Regions from separate parts of the Allocatenococcus thiocycli genome, predicted to be linked through region 1. Evidence: predicted binding sites of a transcription regulator. Region 1 holds the regulator's gene; the other holds the start of a gene.

Evidence for each region. The regulator PurR, encoded in region 1, represses purine synthesis genes. The targets are predictions, from matches to a motif close to TNANGNAAACGTTTNCNTNA.
Region 2: glpX (class II fructose-bisphosphatase) is a predicted target of PurR. The motif match lies at 2,012-2,031, and genes of this name have one in related genera.

The regions. Positions count from the first base shown of each region.
Region 1 is NZ_CAKLCK010000001.1:323,809-327,291, forward strand. Features, by position in the region: gene L9Q40_RS01470 (TfoX/Sxy family DNA transformation protein) at 72-662, opposite strand; cyclic di-GMP riboswitch class I at 779-867, opposite strand; gene purR (HTH-type transcriptional repressor PurR) at 1,135-2,139, opposite strand; gene torD (molecular chaperone TorD) at 2,573-3,220, opposite strand.
Region 2 is NZ_CAKLCK010000026.1:114,565-118,047, forward strand. Features, by position in the region: gene L9Q40_RS09470 (1,4-dihydroxy-2-naphthoate polyprenyltransferase) at 1-806, shown strand, start outside; gene rraA (ribonuclease E activity regulator RraA) at 883-1,425, shown strand; gene zapB (cell division protein ZapB) at 1,499-1,741, opposite strand; gene glpX (class II fructose-bisphosphatase) at 2,089-3,096, shown strand; gene L9Q40_RS09490 (helix-turn-helix transcriptional regulator) at 3,227-3,483, shown strand, end outside.

The sequences.
Region 1 (3,483 bases):
GAAAAAATTTCAAAAAAAAACCGCAGTCAAAGCTGCGGTTTTTATACGTACGATAGGTTTATACCTACAGATTAAGAAAGCGCATTTTCCAGCTCTTCTCTGCGAGATTGAGGAACGACGCTCCAGTGCGTGCCGTTTATCGCTCCTTCTAAAGCCCAGAGTAGCTCAATACTTACTTTTGCGGAGTGAGAGTCACGTATCGCTTTGTAAGCATTCAATGCACCTTTCTCTTCAAGTTGTTCAACTGATTTTATACCAGCTTTCTTAAGCATTCGTTCAGTCGCTAGTCGTAAGTTAGGCAGGTCTTTCAACCTGTCGGGCTTACTACTTGCCTGTTGCTTTTTTTCCAAATTGGCTTGTTCTAACGACTTTTTCGCTACTTCTATCAAGCGTTCACTCGATTCCCACAAGTCGTCGGAAATCGCGTAGTACTTAGTAACGACTGGAAAACCACGCTTTTTATAAACGTACGGTTTTAGCCCTTGCTTCTCGAAGTTAGATGAAGTTTGCTGGTCTGCTCGTATGTGAAGTTGATCATTCACAACCAGTGCAAACATCGTTTCATCAGCGAAAAGTCCGAAGCCACCAAACATTGAGCGCGACTTGATCGTACCAAGTGCCTCAAATAGCTTCATAGAATCTTTGAGTATCGGTTTATCCATGATGTGTTATCTCGGTGTAATTATTATTACGCCACCAAAAGTCAGGTCCGAGAGATTAGCAAATACATGCAAGCCCAATGTCATTAAAGGGTAAACTCATCATATGCATATTTGCCATCGGTAACCCCGCTACCTTCCATTTATAAAATGGTTAAGGCCGGAAGCTTTGCGTCCCACCCTTTCGGATGGTTTGCCCTGTGCGTGACATGTTGAGAATACTTTTTATCTTGAATTAACATCACAATCTAGAGATCAAAGTGTGATATTGCTTCAGTAAAACGCTGTGTTTTTATGGTGTTTGTTTCATATTTAAGATTGAAGTTTGAGTGCGAGTGGCTAGGTTATGTGAGATGGATTGTGTTTATACAAAACAGTAACTTATAAAACGTTTACTGACTGTAGTGAACAAAGAGTGCGATAAAAGTTAATTTTCGGATAAAAAATAAGCGCTCCGAAGAGCGCTTGTTAGTAACTAGTTGAGTTTTTTAACAGTATTTCGAACGACCAACTCTGGCTGCATTTCAAAAATGCGTTTTTCGTGTTCTTTGTCTTTAATACGCTCAAGCAGAATCTCGAAGGCATTTTTACCAACACGACGTTTTGGCTGGTGTATCGTTGTTAGCGGCGGAGAGAAGTACTCTGCCAATTCGATATTGTCGTAACCAATAACAGAGACGTCGTCAGGAATCTTAATACCGTTCTGTTGTAGACGGCTCATCAAGCCCAACGCCATCGTGTCATTGAAACAGAATACCGCAGTAGGGCGTTTCTCCATCGCGGTAATTTTGTCTGCGACCAAAACTGCGGTATCACATTCAAAGTTACCTTCAAGAATCCAGTCTTCATTGACAGGAATGTTGGCTTCTGCCATCGCTCGACGGTAGCCCGCAATGCGCTCTTGGCAAGCGAGTTTTTCAAAGTGACCACTCAAGCAAGCAATATCAGTATGACCATTATCAATCAGGTACTTGGTCGCGATATAACCGCCTTCCTCTGAGTTATCCATGATTTTGTCTGCTTGCGAGCTTTCTGGGCCCCAGTCCATGACAACTTTCGGAATATCTGCATGACGGTCAAGCATTTGCTTCAGCTCTTCTGTCAGGTCAGAACACATCACTAGTATGCCATCTACACGCTTTTCAGCGAGCATGCGGATGTAATCTCTTTGCTTTTCATAGATACCACCAGTGTTACACAGGATAAGCGTGTAGCCTTGGCGGTAGCAGTAACTCTCTACACCATCGATGACTTCAGAGAAGAATAGGTTGGTAGATTGTGTCACCAACATGCCGATGGTGCGAGTTGAGTTACATTTCAAGCTACGAGCAACCGCACTTGGTGCATAGTTAAGCTCATCAACGGCTTTCATTACTTTTTCTTGTGTTGCTTCTGCAACAAAACGCGTCTTGTTGATAACGTGCGAAACTGTAGTTGTAGAAACGCCGGCTAATCTAGCAACGTCTTTTATAGTGGCCATACATGGTGTCCTGTTTCGAGCTACGAATATACCGCGGAGGATAAACCTTTTTGCTGTTCGTCTTTTGTAAACTTAGCGCAACAAAAACAATGGCGCTGAGTATGTTTAGCAGTGGTTACTCCGAAGTCGGTAGAGGGTATGTAGCGACAGTGGTTGATAAAGCTCATTTCTTCCATCGAATGAAGAATCGTTATCAACCTATTAAGAAAACACAAAAACCGCTTTATTTCAGCGGTTTACATTAAAATCATATTTAATCGTTTGCGTTCACATTTTAGCCCTATGCGGGCAAGCTGGCAATAATTTAAGCAATGGTTTTGTGCCTAATAAGTCACATTTTGATTGCTAAAAAGCGAGCGATTGGAACGATTTATATAGTTAACGAATAAAAGATAGGGAACCTAAAAGACAGGCTCCCTAAAATAGGCGGCAATTATTCACCAAGAAGGTAAGCGCTGTCCAGTTTACAAAATGCAATTAATAGTTGCGCGACGCTGGCGTAGAAGCCAAATTCATCCAGTTGCTGACACTTGTGAGCGAACTTCGGTAACCAAGACATGAGTTGGCTTTCGATGAATTCATTTTGTTTAACAAAGGCTTCTTCCATGTGTTTTTCTTGCTCAAACTCATTAGAGCGAATGATCATGTTACCCAGGAAGTCCAGTTCTACCGCTAAGTGGTCGGCTGGTTCTTTTAGACGGTCGTCCACTTGGACACCAAACTCAGCCATCAACTTTTCCATCTCTTCGGCGGGTTTGTCGTTGAGTAAACCAGATTCACCAATGTACATGGAAGCGTAGGGAAGCGCGCCGTACTTTTCTGTCTTCAAGAATAATTCACAAAAGTCAGCAGCAAGCTCTAGCTGAGCATCTTCGCGGTCTTGCAGGCGATTTAGTGCGTCAACGAGGCTATCAATGGAAGGTTTGAGAGATTCATTTTCACCTAAGCCCGCCAAAAAGCTGCGAATTTCAACACTGTGATAAGCCTCCAGCTCTTTGTCTGTCAGTTCTTTGGCGAATAAGCTAGAAAACCACCAATAAATTTCGGCGCGTTTTTCGTTAAAAGCTTTCACTTCTTGCATTTTAGGCTCCTGAATGATGCCTTCTTTCTGGCATCACAAAATCAAATTCAGATGTCCTTTAAGTGTAATCAATTAAAATGAACAGCAGTAACTATAACTATGATGTTTTATGGCGAAATATGTTCATTTATTAACAGGGTTCGCTAAGCTTGTCTTGAATCAACAAAATCACTAAATCTTGCTTTTTAGTCAGCCAATGACTAGAAATGTTAATAGTTATGAATAGAATACATCTCGAATAATAAAATGACAGAAAGTGGTGT
Region 2 (3,483 bases), on a different contig from region 1:
CTTTGCCTATTTCCTTGATGGCGTTTATCACCGCGACTCTGTTACAGATCCTTTCCAATCTGGCCAATGATTATGGCGACGCAGTAAAAGGAACCGACAATGAAAAACGCCTTGGTCCACTGCGTGCTTTACAGTCTGGCGCAGTAACGAAAGAGCAAATGAAGCAGGCAATTGGCTTCAACATCGTGCTCACCGTCATTTCCGGCCTGATCTTAGTGTTTTACTCTTTGAGCTCTCTTGAAAGTATTCTCACCTTCATCGGATTGGGTATTCTTGCCATCCTTGCCGCCATTGCCTACACCATGGGCAGCAAACCGTACGGTTATGTCGGACTGGGCGATATTTCTGTATTTCTGTTTTTTGGCTTGCTTGGCGTATCCGGCACCTATTTCCTGCATACCGGACATGTCGATACCACCTTATTCTTACCCGCTTTAGGGTGCGGCTTACTGGCCGTCGCCGTTCTTAATATCAATAACATGCGTGATATTGATAACGACCGTGAGTGTGGAAAACGAACCGTAGCCGTACGCTTGGGACAACAAAAGGCCAAGCAGTACCATTTCATCTTATTAGGTGGCGCTATTCTCGCTTTCGCTGTTTACCTGCTTATTCAGGACAAACCGGTTTGGATCAGTCTGCCATTCTTATTAAGCATTTATTTTGTCGCCCATCATGGCAAAGCCGTTTGGGAAACCGAAAAGCCTGCACAGATCGCACCTATGATGCCAGTGATCGTAAAATGCTCGCTGGTTACCAACGTTTTATTTGCAACAATTGTGGTAGCTCAAACTCTGGCAAGTTAAAAAAGGATTGTCATTGCATTGGCTTGATGCCCAGATATACTCAAAGACAACCAGTTTCTGTTTAGAAAGGTACGCTATGGAATACAATACCTCAGCACTCTGTGATATTTACCTCGAGCAGGTAGATGTGGTTGAACCAATGTTCAGTAATTTTGGCGGTCGCGCTTCCTTTGCCGGACAAATCACCACCATCAAGTGTTTTGAAGACAATTCGCTGATCCGTGAAACGTTAGAGCAAGATGGCCTAGGTCGCGTGCTGCTAATTGACGGCGGTGGTTCCTTACGCAAAGCCCTTGTCGACGCAGAAATCGCAACCATCGCAGAAGAAAATGAGTGGGAAGGCATTGTCGTATACGGCTGCGTTCGTGAAATCGACGAACTGGAAGATATGAACCTTGGCGTTCAGGCTCTCGCCTCTATTCCTGTCGGCGCATCTAGCCAGGGTATAGGTGAACTCGACGTACCTGTGAACTTTGGCGGCGTTAGCTTTCTACCAGAAGACTACATTTACGCGGACAGCACTGGCATCATTCTGTCTCCAGAACCGCTCAATATCGACCTAGAACTGGACGAGGAAGTTGAGGAAGAAGAGTTAGAGGAACAAGATCCTAGGCTTTAGCGCTTTTCCCTACACCAAATACACAAACACCCGCTTATAGCGGGTGTTTTCAATTCTGGACAGAAAAGTAGAATTATTCCACTTCTTCCATTTTGCCAAGTAGTGCACGAATGCGCTCTTGCCACTGCGCGTGCTCTTGCTGTGCTTGCTCAGCCTTCTGCTCAAGCTCTTCGCGTTGCGTGCGAAGCTCGTTTGCTTGTGCTTCTAGCTTTACTTTATCTTCTTTCAGCTCTTCAACTTCCATTTGAAGAAGAGTGATTGTGTCAACTGCAGTTTGAATTTTAGATTCTAGTTGTGCTAATACTTCAAAAGACATCTTGGCCTACCTATGTTGTTCCGTTGGGATGATGCACGAGACAGGCGCGCACCTTACCTATATGAGGTTCATTCTACTCAGCGTTGCGACGAGAAACACTCACTATATTCGATATTTTGCATCATTCGGTTAAAAAACCGGCGCAATCTCACTAAATGCTGACTTTTCTGATCACCGAAGCATTTTTGAGCAAGGTATTTGCCTCTCGCCACGAGAAAAACGCACTCAGTATTGATCAAATTCAACTTAACCAAAGTAAAAGCTCGGCAAAAACGCAAACGTTTAACACTCGTTATGGTAAAATCGCCGCGCAAATTCTTCTTCCCTCTTGCTTACTTGGAGACATCATGAAACGTGATTTAGCAATGGCATTTTCCCGTGTTACTGAAGGTGCAGCACTGGCTGGTTATAAATGGCTTGGTCGCGGCGATAAAAACGCAGCGGACGGTGCAGCCGTTGAGGTTATGCGCACACTACTGAACAAAACAGAAATCAGCGGTGAAATTGTTATTGGCGAAGGTGAAATCGATGATGCACCAATGCTGTACATCGGTGAGCAAGTGGGTATTGGTGGCGATGAAGTCGATATTGCAGTCGATCCTATCGAAGGCACACGCATGACGGCCATGGGTCAATCAAATGCTTTAGCGGTTCTTGCGGCCGGTGAAAAAGGCAGCTTCCTTAAAGCGCCTGACATGTACATGGAAAAACTGGTGGTTGGCCCAGGTGCAAAAGGCGTTATCGATTTAGAAAAGCCACTAAAAGAAAACCTAGAGAACATCGCCAATGCGCTGAACAAAACTCTAGACACTTTAGTTGTGATCACGCTGGCTAAGCCTCGTCACGACAAAGTGATCGCAGAAATGCAGGCAATGGGCGTACGCGTATTTGCTGTGCCAGACGGTGATGTAGCCGCTTCAATCCTGACTTGTATGCCAGACAGCGAAGTGGACGTCATGTACTGCATTGGCGGCGCACCAGAAGGCGTAGTTTCTGCGGCGGTCATTCGTGCACTAGATGGTGACATGCATGGCCGTCTACTTCCTCGTCATGAAGTAAAAGGTAATACAGAAGAAAACCGCATCTACGGCGCAGCAGAACTAAAACGCTGTGAAGAGATGGGTGTGAAAGCAAACGTCGTGTTAAAAATGGAAGACATGGCATGCAGTGACAACGTTGTGTTCTCCGCGACAGGCATCACCAAAGGTGATCTGCTAGAAGGCATTACTCGCCAAGGCAATATCGCGACAACAGAAACCCTGCTTATTCGTGGTCGCTGCCGCACCATCCGTCGCATCAAGTCGATCCATTACTTAGAACGTAAAGATCAAGAAGTGCGCGATATTATTCTTTAATAAGTATCAGAGATTTTAGGGCCTGGATAAACGGCCCTAGTATCTCGCTTATCTCACCAAAACTAAGTCAACACTTTTCTTTACAAAACCTATCGCGCATAATATGTCATGACATATAAATGGTGGGAATATGAAAACCGTAGATAGGATATTGCAAATCGTTAAGCGTGATGGCTCTGTCACGGCAAAACAACTCTCTTCTGAACTTGGAATGACCACCATGGGTGCACGTCAGCATCTTCAAGGTTTAGAAGATGATGGCATCCTGTCTATCTACGACGTCAAAGTCAAAGTCGGTCGCCCGACCAGGCACTGGGCTCTCACTCAAAAAGGCCATGAGCAATTTGCCGATCGCCATGGTGAACTTACCGTACAATTCATCGAAGC